DNA from 3 places in the Dyella jiangningensis genome. Region 1 is predicted to be linked to each of the others. Evidence: predicted binding sites of a transcription regulator. Region 1 holds the regulator's gene; each other region holds the start of a gene.
What was found. The regulator FliA, encoded in region 1, starts transcription of late flagellar genes. The targets are predictions, from matches to a motif close to TAAAGTTTNNCNNNCNNNGGCCGATAA.
Positions count from the first base shown of each region.

Region 2: CA260_RS14525 (methyl-accepting chemotaxis protein) is a predicted target of FliA. The motif match lies at 1,359-1,385, and genes of this name have one in related genera.
Region 3: CA260_RS15745 (methyl-accepting chemotaxis protein) is a predicted target of FliA. The motif match lies at 1,692-1,718, and genes of this name have one in related genera.

Region 1 covers NZ_NFZS01000001.1:1,145,060-1,148,332, reverse strand. The annotation lists gene CA260_RS05015 (chemotaxis protein CheA) at 1-320, opposite strand, end outside; gene CA260_RS05010 (protein phosphatase CheZ) at 345-986, opposite strand; gene cheY (chemotaxis response regulator CheY) at 983-1,390, opposite strand; gene CA260_RS05000 (RNA polymerase sigma factor FliA) at 1,514-2,278, opposite strand; gene CA260_RS04995 (MinD/ParA family ATP-binding protein) at 2,282-3,205, opposite strand; gene flhF (flagellar biosynthesis protein FlhF) at 3,217-3,273, opposite strand, start outside.
Region 2 covers NZ_NFZS01000004.1:428,663-431,935, forward strand. The annotation lists gene CA260_RS14520 (MHYT domain-containing protein) at 1-47, opposite strand, end outside; gene CA260_RS14525 (methyl-accepting chemotaxis protein) at 91-1,326, opposite strand; gene CA260_RS14530 (methionine ABC transporter ATP-binding protein) at 1,491-2,522, shown strand; gene CA260_RS14535 (methionine ABC transporter permease) at 2,519-3,202, shown strand.
Region 3 covers NZ_NFZS01000004.1:685,502-688,774, reverse strand. The annotation lists gene CA260_RS15750 (EAL domain-containing protein) at 1-2, opposite strand, end outside; gene CA260_RS15745 (methyl-accepting chemotaxis protein) at 16-1,662, opposite strand; gene upp (uracil phosphoribosyltransferase) at 1,905-2,546, opposite strand; gene CA260_RS15735 (ATP-binding cassette domain-containing protein) at 2,578-3,273, opposite strand, start outside.

The DNA of each region.
Region 1 (3,273 bases):
GCCAGCGCCGCGAGCATGTCGTTGAGCAGGTCCAGCGCTTCGAGCAGCGCGTCCATACGTTCGGCATCGATCAGCAGCTGGCCATTGCGCGCCACGTTGAGCAGGTCTTCGGCGTGATGGCACAGCTGCACCATCGGCTCGACCGCGAGAAAGCCCGCGCCACCCTTCACGGTGTGGAACGCGCGAAACACCGCGTTCAGCAGTTCGCTGTCGCGCGGTGAGCCTTCCAGCCCGATCAGCTGGTCGCCCAGGCGCTGCACGAGGTCCCCGGCTTCCACCAGGAAGGCATCGCGCAGCTCGCTGTCGAACGTGGGATCCATGCCAGTCCTTATTCTTTTTTTCTTTTAGAAGCCGAATTCGCTGAGAAGACGATCGGCTTCGTCCTGGCTGGTGACCTTGACCGGCGCCGCCGCAGCTTCGCCGGTGGCGAGCGCACCGGTGAGGCTCACCAGTTCCAGCAGCGAGTTCTCCACGCTGCCGATGAAGTTGACGACCTTCTTGATGCGCTGGCCGGCGAGGTCCTGCCACGACTGCGCCACCACGAAATCGGCCAGGCCTTCGCGGCACTCGTTGGCGAACGACTGCGCCTGCTTCGCCAGCACGTGGGCCACGTCGCCCTCGGGCGTGCCGTCGATCACGGCGTTGGCGTTCTCGGCCACGGCTTCGGCCTGCGGGCGCATGCGCTCGGCGAAATCCAGCGTGCGGTGCGCGGCCTGCGAACTCATCTCCAGCACGTCCTGCAGATGCTGGCGCGCGTCGGCCACGCTGCCCGGCACGCCTTCCTGCGCCAGGTCGCCACCGAGGCGGCGCACGGCGTCGTGCAGATCGCGGGCCAAGAGGCCCAGCGCGCGGAACATGCGCTGCTCGCGCTGGCGCACCAGCACGTCGAGCGCCTGCTCGAAGGCGGCGCCGTCAGAGCTGTTGAGGAGGTCGTGCAGTTCCTGCGGCAGCGAGCCGCCATCCATCAGGGATACTTGTGCGTTCATGCGGCGGCTCCGCTGGCGGCAAGCCGCTCGAAGATCTTGGTGAGTTTTTCCTGCAGCGTGACGGCGGTGAACGGCTTGACGATGTAGCCGTTCACGCCGGCCTGCGCGGCGGCGATGATCTGGTCGCGGTTGTTCTCGGCGGTAACCATCAGCACCGGCATGCCCTTCAGCGAGGGCTCGGCACGGATCGCGCGCAAGAGGTCGATGCCCGTCATGTTGGGCATGTTCCAGTCGGTGACGACCAGGTCGAAGGCGTTGGCCTTCAGCATGGTGAGCGCGTTTTCGCCGTCATCGGCTTCCTGGATGAGCGGGTTGCTGAAACCCAGCTCCACCAGCAGGTTGCGGACGATGCGCCGCATGGTGGAAAAGTCGTCCACCACGAGGATTTTCATGTTCTTGTCCAAACGCTTTCTCCGCTGAGCGTGTGTGGATGGTTTAAACAGGGACGAGGCGAGTGGCGAGAGCGCACCGACCGCGGTGGACGCGCGTCGGCTTCACCGGCATGCCCGGGCTTGCGCCTTCGCCGCTCACCCCTTCTTCTTTTGCTTCCGGCTCTGCTCGACCGCGTCGTGCCAGCCGCTCATGCGCGCCCGCAAGCGCACCACTGCCTGGCCGTGGATCTGGCAGGCGCGCGACTCGGTCACCCCGAGCACCGCGCCGATTTCCTTGAGGTTCAACTCCTCCTCGTAATACAGCGACATCACCAGCTGCTCGCGTTCGGGCAGGCTGCCGATGGCCTCGACCAGCGCACTGCGCATGCCGTCGTTCTCGACGCTCTCCTGCGGATTCAGGCTTTCGCCGTCAGCCACATCGAAGGCGGCGCCGCCCTCGGCGTCGTCCGGTGCCGAGAGGCTCAGCAAGCGGGCGCTCGCGGCATCGGCCAGCACCTGGTGGTATTCCTCCGCGCCCATGCCCAGTCGCCGCATCACTTCGGCGTCGTCGGCATCGGCGCCGGTCTCGATCTCGATCTGGCGCACCACCTCGGCCATCTCGCGCACCTTTCGGTGCACCGAGCGCGGCGTCCAGTCGGTGCGGCGCAGTTCGTCGAGCATCGCGCCACGAATGCGGATGCCCGCAAACGTCTCGAAGCTCGCATTGCGTCCCGTCGCGAAATTACGCGCCGCTTCCAGCAGCCCGATCATGCCGGCCTGGATCAGGTCGCTCACGTCCACGCTCGGCGGCAGGCGGCCCATCAGGTGATAGGCGATCCTTCGCACCAGCGGGGCGTGCTGGCGGACCAGCTCGTCGGCACTTTGGCGTTGCAGTTGCAGGTATTCGGAAGCCACGCTCATTTCTCACCACCCGTTGGCCACAGCGGCCTGCCTGCTGAAGAAGGCAATGCGGTCCAGGCCGAGTCTTTCGGGTTCACCCCATGTATCGACCGCACCTGCCAATTGCTTGAATGCCTGGCCCGACCGGCTGGACGGCCACAGGTCGACCACCGCGCTCTGGCGCTTGATGGCCTGCCGCAGGCGTTCGTCGTTCGGCACCATGCCCATGAAATCCAGGGCCACGTCCAGGAAGCGGTCGCTGACGCGCGCCAGCTTCTGGTGCAGCTGTTTCGCCTCACCCAGGTTGCGCACCATGTTCGCCACCATGCGGAAGCGGCGGACGCCGAAGTCGCGGCTCAGCACCTTGAGCATCGCGTAGGCGTCGGTGAGCGAGGCCGGCTCGTCGCAGACCACCAGCACCACGTCGTCGGCCGCCGCGGCGAACATCGCCACGTTGTCCGAGACGCCCGCGGCGGTATCCACCAGCAGGTAGTCCGGCGGCGACACCAGGTCGTCGAAGGCGCGGATGACCGCGGCGTGCTCGGTGTTGCTGAGCTGGGCCAGGCGGCGCGTGCCGGAACCGGCCGGCACCACCTTGAGGCCGTGCCGCGCAGGCAGCAGCAGATCCTCGATGCCACACGCGCCGTCGAGCAGATGACCGATATGGCGCGTGGGCGTGAGGCCCAGCAGCACGTCGATGTTGGCCAGGCCCATGTCGGCGTCGAGCAGGATCACGTCGTGACCGCCCATCGCCAGCGCCATGCCGAGGTTCACCGACACCGTGGTCTTGCCCACGCCGCCCTTGCCGCCGGCCACCGCGATGGCGCGACAGCGCTTGCGCGGCGGAGGGCTGGCCAGGCCGAAGGCCTGGTCCTGGCCGGGGTTCTGCCTGCCGTGCCGTTCCGCCAGGGCACGCAGCATGCTCTCCAGACCGATCGCCTGATTCATTGCGAAAGCGCTCATGCGTTTGCCACCGCCAGTCCGAACCGTTCCGCCATCACATCGTCGTCCGCCGT
Region 2 (3,273 bases), on a different contig from region 1:
ATCACGAACGAGTACGCCACCATGACCAAGTCGTAGTGCTGTTCCATCGAGGAGCCCCTTGACGATGAGCGACGAAACGCCGGACGGCGATCAGGCGCGCGTGAAAGTGAAATAAGCCACGTTGTCCGCCAGGCCATCGGCCTGCGCGAGCATGTGCCGGCTGGCCTCGCTGGCCTGGCGCAGCAGCGACTCATGGGCGCGCATCGCCTCGTCGATCCGGTTGAGCGCCATGCTGGCTTTCCCCACGCCATGCGATTGCTGTGCGCTGGCGCGGGCGATATGACCGACCACGTCGGTCAATTCGCGCACGCTGTGCACGATCCTGGCCAGCGTGTCGCCGGAACGGCTCGCGAGCTGCGTACCATCCGCGATCTTTTCGCGGCTGTCGGCGATCAGCTGCTTGATCTCGCCCGCCGCCACCGTGCAGCGCTGGGCGAGATCGCGCACTTCGCCTGCCACCACGGCGAATCCACGACCATGCTCACCCGCGCGTGCCGCCTCCACGGCGGCGTTGAGCGCGAGCAGGCGTGTCTGGAACGCGATGGCGTCGATGAGCCCCACGATGTCGTCGATGCGCCCACTGGAATGGCCAATGGCGACCATGGCCTGCTGCATCTGCGACACCACCTCGCCGCCGTCCTCCGCGCACACGCGCGCATCGGCGGCGAGCCGGTCGGCGTGGCGCGCATGCTCGGCGGTTTCCTCCACCGACGCGGACACGGCATCCATGTCTTCGGCCGTGTCGCGCAATCCGCTGGCATCCTCGCTCAGCTGGCCCGACAGGCCCTGGTTGTCCTTCACCAGCTGTTGCGCGGCGACGTTGACGGCGCCTGCGCCGTCGCGCACCTTGCGGATCACATTGGCCAGGCGCTCGTCCATGTCACGGAAAGCAGCGCGCAATTCACCGATCTCGTCGGAATAGAGCGCGGGAATGCGGTTGTCGAGGCGTCCATCGGCCACCATGCGCGCCAGCGCCAGCGCGTCGCGCAGGCGGACCGTCACCGATCGCACGAAGATCCCGTCGAAGATCACCGAAAGCAGCAGGCCTGCGAGCACGACGCCCAGCGCCACGTTACGGATGTCGTGCCCTTGCGCGGCATGCTTCTGCGCGCCCGCCTCCAGCGACTGGCGCGCGGCCGTCAGCGAAAGATCGGGGTGCCCGGCCTGCAGCTGGGCGAACACGCTGCTGGCTTCCCTGTAGACCTCATCCGTATTGGCATTCGCACGATCGATGCCATAGAGCCCCACCAAACCGGTGACCACCAGGAACAACAGCACCAGCCCTAGCCGCAATCCCATGCGGACCTTGATCGTGTAGCGGATCATCCGAGCCCCCCAGCTCTTTGTCGCAGCACCGCTTATCGGCAGTTTCGGCACCAACTTGAGGGCGGTTTCGGACCGGCAACGCCAGTTGTCTTATGCTTGGCAGCCGCCGGCCTGCCGGCACCCGTCCCCAAGGCGCCCGCCTCCGGTTTGCACGAAGGTATCCCGTGATCAGATTCCAGGCCGTCCACAAGTCCTACCGCGTCGACGGAAAGGATGTTCCCGCGCTGCACGCGTTCGACCTCGACATCGTCGACGGCGAGGTGTTCGGCATCATCGGCCATTCGGGCGCCGGCAAATCGACGCTTATACGTCTGATCAACCTGCTGGAGCGGCCGAGCGGCGGCCACATCCTGGTCGACGGCACCGACATGACGATGCTGAGCGACGCGCAGCTGCGCGAGAAGCGCCAACGGATCGGCATGATCTTCCAGCACTTCAACCTGCTGGCTTCCCAGACGGTGGCGGAAAACGTCGCCTTCCCGCTGCGCCTCGCCGGCGAGCGCGATGCGGAGGTCATTCGCCGTCGGGTGGACGAACTGCTCGCCCGCGTGGGGCTGAGCGCCCATGCCGACAAGTTCCCTTCGCAGCTGTCCGGCGGCCAGAAGCAGCGCGTGGGCATTGCGCGCGCACTGGCCAACCGGCCGTCGATCCTGCTGTGCGACGAGGCAACCAGTGCGCTCGACCCGCAGACCACCGCCGCGGTGCTCGACCTGCTGGCGGAGATCAATCGCGAATTGAAGCTGACCATCGTGCTGATCACGCACGAAATGGACGTGGTGCGGCGCGTGTGCGATCGCGTGGCCGTGCTGGATGCGGGCACCATCGTGGAGAGCGGCGCGGTGGCGGATGTGTTCCTGCATCCCAAGCACCCCACCACGCGTCGCTTCGTCAACGAGGCGCTGCCCGAGGAGGCTGCCGGCGAACAGGCACCATTCGCGAACGTGCCCGGACGCATCCTGCGCCTGTCGTTCCGCGGCGAAGCCACCTGGACGCCGGCGCTGGGGCGCGTGGCTCGCGAAACCGACGTGGATTTCAACATCCTCGCCGGCCGCATCGATCGCATCAAGAACCTGCCCTACGGCCAGCTCACCCTGGCCATGCAGGGCGCCCGTGTCGACGAGGCGTTGGCCAGCCTGCGCCAGGCGGGCATCGAAGTCGAAGAAATCACCACGCTGTCGCCGGAGAACCGCGCATGAACTCGCCGCTGCAGAGTCTGTTTCCCAACATCGACGACTGGAGCGAGATCGGCCGCGCCTGCATCGACACCCTGCTGATGCTGGGCGGCTCGCTTCTGCTCACCGTGGCGATCGGCCTACCGCTCGGCGTGCTGCTCTACCTCACCGGCAAGGGCCAGCTGCGCGCCATGCCCAAGCTGTACGCCATCCTTTCGCTGGTGGTGAACATCCTGCGCTCGATCCCTTTCATCATCCTGATGATCGTGCTGATGCCGCTCACCTATGTGCTGGTAGGCACCAAGCTGGGCATTCGTGGCGCGATCCCGCCGCTGGTGATCGGCGCCGCGCCGTTCTTCGCGCGCCTGGTGGAAACCGCCTTGCGCGAAGTGCAGCGCGGCGTGATCGAGGCCAGCCAGGCGATGGGCGCCAGCACCTGGCAGATCGTGCGACATGTATTGCTCCCGGAGGCTCGCGGAGGCCTGATTGCGGGCACCACGGTCACTGCCATCGCGCTGGTGGGCTATACCGCCATGGGTGGCGCCATCGGCGCCGGCGGTTTGGGCGACCTGGCCTACCGTTACGGCTATCTCAGCTACAAGTCGGACTACATGCTGGTCACGGTGGTGCTGCTCATCGTGCTGGTCCAGATACTGCAGATGCTGGGCGACCGCATCGTGGCGCATTACACGCGTCACCAGTGACGCGTTTTTGCATCCGGCGGTATGGACGGCTATTCTGTTGCGCCGCATCACAGAAACCTTCCGTCATGACG
Region 3 (3,273 bases), on a different contig from region 1:
ATGCCTGGGGTGTCGTCAGGCCGCTTTCGCGGTCCGGCGTGGATGCGTCATTGCAGGTGAAGGCGGCGCATCATGCGCCGGCGCGGGAATGTCTTCCTGTTGCGAAGGAAGACGGAAGAAGGTGACCTGGCGCATCAACGATTGGGCGTCGAGGGTCAGTGCGTGGCCGGTGGTGTTGATGTCTTCCACCAGTCCCGCATTGGCCTGCGTGATGCGATCCATCTCCAGCATGGTTCGGTTCACCTGCGTAATGCCGCTGACCTGGCTTTGCCCGTTGTCGGAGATCTGCGAGACCAGCGTGGATACGCGCGTCATGCTCTGCATGATGCCGTCGAGTGCGGTGCTGGAGCGCGCCACGCGTTCGCGCGCCACCTCCACGGCGTCGGTGCTGTGGTTGATCAGGCGGCGAATGTCCTTGCCGGCCTCCACGCAGCGATGCGCCAACTGGCGCACTTCGCCCGCCACCACGGCGAAGCCGCGTCCACGTTCGCCGGCCTGTGCAGCTTCGATGGCTGCATTGAGCGAGAGCAGGTTGGTCTGGAAGGCGATGCTGTCGACCAAGTCCACGATCTCGGCAATGCCGCGGCTGGCATCCTGGATCGCGCCCATGGAATCCAGCGCTTCGCTGGCGACCTGTCGACCCTGCTCGACATGCCGCAGGGCTTCGCGCGCCGCGCCGGCGGCGCCATTGGCATGGCCGGCGCCTTCCACGGCGCGGGATGCCATGTGTTCCATCGACGCGGTGGTCTCTTCGAGCCCGGCGGCCTGCATCTGGGTGCGCTCGCTCAAGGCATGATTGTCGTGGGCGAGATGGCGCGCGCGCTCGTCCACCGAGAGCGCACTGGCGCGTACCTGGACGAGTACCCGAGTGAGCTGGTTGTCCATCGAGGCGAGGGCACGCAGCAATGCGCCGAACTCGTCGCCGCGACCGACATCGATGCGCTCGCCCAGCGAGCCGGACGCAATGCGCTGTGCGACCTCGATGGCGAGTGTCAGGCGCTGCATCAGCGAACGCAGCAGGGCGCCGTCGAGCAGGATGGTGATGAACAACGCCATGGCGAGCATCACGCCCAGCACGATCATCCCGTCACGATCGGCCAGGCGCTGCACTTCCACCTGCTGGTTGCCCTTGGCCAGCGCGGCCTGGAACAGGTTGGCATAGTCGCTTTGCAGCGGCTCATAGGCCGGTTGCACCTCGGTGCTCAACTTCAGCGAGCCGAGATCGAACTGACCCGCGTCGAGCAGGGCGAGTGTTTCGTCGATGGTGCGGTCGGCTTCGGCGCGGTGCACGCTGGTCAACTTTAGTGATTGCGCCTGTTCCTGCGCGAGCTCGCTGGCGATCAGCGACTTCCAATGACGCTCGGCATCCACGCGATCGGCATGGATGCGCGTGCGCGCGTCGTCCACCGCGGAGGGCAATTGCGATAGCACCGCATGCACCAGCGCCTGCAGGCTGCTGTTGTAGTCGTTCTGCACGCGGCCGACATCGGCGACGGGGCTGAGCGAACCTTGCACGAGTCCATGGATGCGCGCGTCCGCGCGGTGCAGTTGCAGTGCACCTGCTGCGCCCATCACGGCGAGCAATCCGAGTATGGACGACATGCGCAACAGCAGGCGCTGGCGCAACGACAATCCGGGAATCCACTTCGGGCGTTTGAACATGGCACGTCTGGGTGAGGGAACTGCAAGAGCTGTCGGCTCACCGCGCTGCAACTTTAGCTGGAAATCGAAAAAATCTATTTTAAAATCAGTGCGTTGTGATTATTTTGGCGGGCACTGAAAGCGCGGCAAGCATGCCATCCGCATGTGTCCGATCGATGACTTTCGTGCTGCACTTCTCACTCTGGCGCAGGCAAAAAGGCCCCGCCGCGAGGCGAGGCCTTGGGCGCGAATGGCGGGGAACTTCAGGCGTTCGGCAATTGCTTGGTGCCGAAGATCTTGTCGCCCGCATCGCCGAGGCCCGGCAGGATGTAGCCGTGCTCGTTGAGGTGATCGTCGATGGCCGCCGTGTAGATCTCGACGTCGGGGTGCGCCGCCTCGATGCGCTTGAGGCCCTCGGGCGCCGCTACGAGGAAAAGCCCCTTGATGCGCTTGCAGCCGGCGGCCTTGAGCATGTCCACCGTGGCCACCAGCGTGCCCGCCGTGGCGAGCATGGGATCGACGATGAGCGCGATGCGCTCGTCCATGCGACCGGTTAGCTTCTCGTAGTAGGCGATGGGCTTGAGTGTTTCCTCGTCGCGCTGCAGGCCCACCACGCTGACCTTGGCGGCGGGAATCATGTCGAGCACGCCGGGCAACATGCCCAGGCCTGCGCGCAGGATCGGCACGATGGTGACCTTCTTGCCCTTGATCTGGTGCACGGTGAGCGGGCCGGCCCACCCCTCGATGGTCTTCTCGATGGTTTCCAGGTCTTTGGTGGCCTCGTAGGTCAGCAACGAGGCGACCTCGGAGGCGAGCTCGCGGAATTCCTTGGTACTGATGCCGGCCCGGCGCATGAGGCCCAGCTTGTGCTGGATGAGCGGATGGCGGACTTCGACGATGTTCATGGGCAAGCCTTGCAGCGCAGTCGCGTGATTGTCACCCACCCCGCGTGGTGTGGGCGAGTGGTTTATGCAGGCGGAGCCGCCGCGTGATGCCGGCCTGTGCGATGAGCCCGGCGTCGTGGCTGACCAGCACGAGCGAACCACGGTATGTCGCCAGCGCCTGTTCGAGCAGCAGGCGGCTGTCCAGGTCAAGGTGGCTGTCGGGCTCGTCGAGCAGCAGCAGATCGTACGGTTCGATGGCGCTGTCCAGTGCCAGCAAGGCGAGTTTCACGCGCTCGCCGCCGCTGAGCATGCCGGTGGGCAGGTCGGCCCGCTCTGCGCGCAGGCCGATGCCGGCAAGGTATTCGCGGTAGCGCGTGGGCGAATGTCCCGGCGACAACGCATGAAGGTTGTCCAGCGCGCTCCAGTCGTCACGAAGCAGGCTGTAGTGCTGATCGATCAGCAAGGCGCGTTCGCCCCGTCGTATGCTTCCCGACCGCGGAGGCAGGCGGCCGAGGATGGTGGCGAGCAGGCTCGACTTGCCGCTGCCATTGTCGCCGTCCAGGTGCAGGCGCTCGCCCGGTGCGAGATGCAGGTCGATCGGTTGCGCGTGGCCGTGCGGCGGTACGAGGCCTTCCAGTTGGAGCGACGCATGCGTCGCCGGAAGTTCGCCCAGGTCGAATCGCTGGGAACGATGTTGTTCGACACGCGCACGGGCTTGCGAGATCCGCTCGTGCTGGCGTTCGCGCTG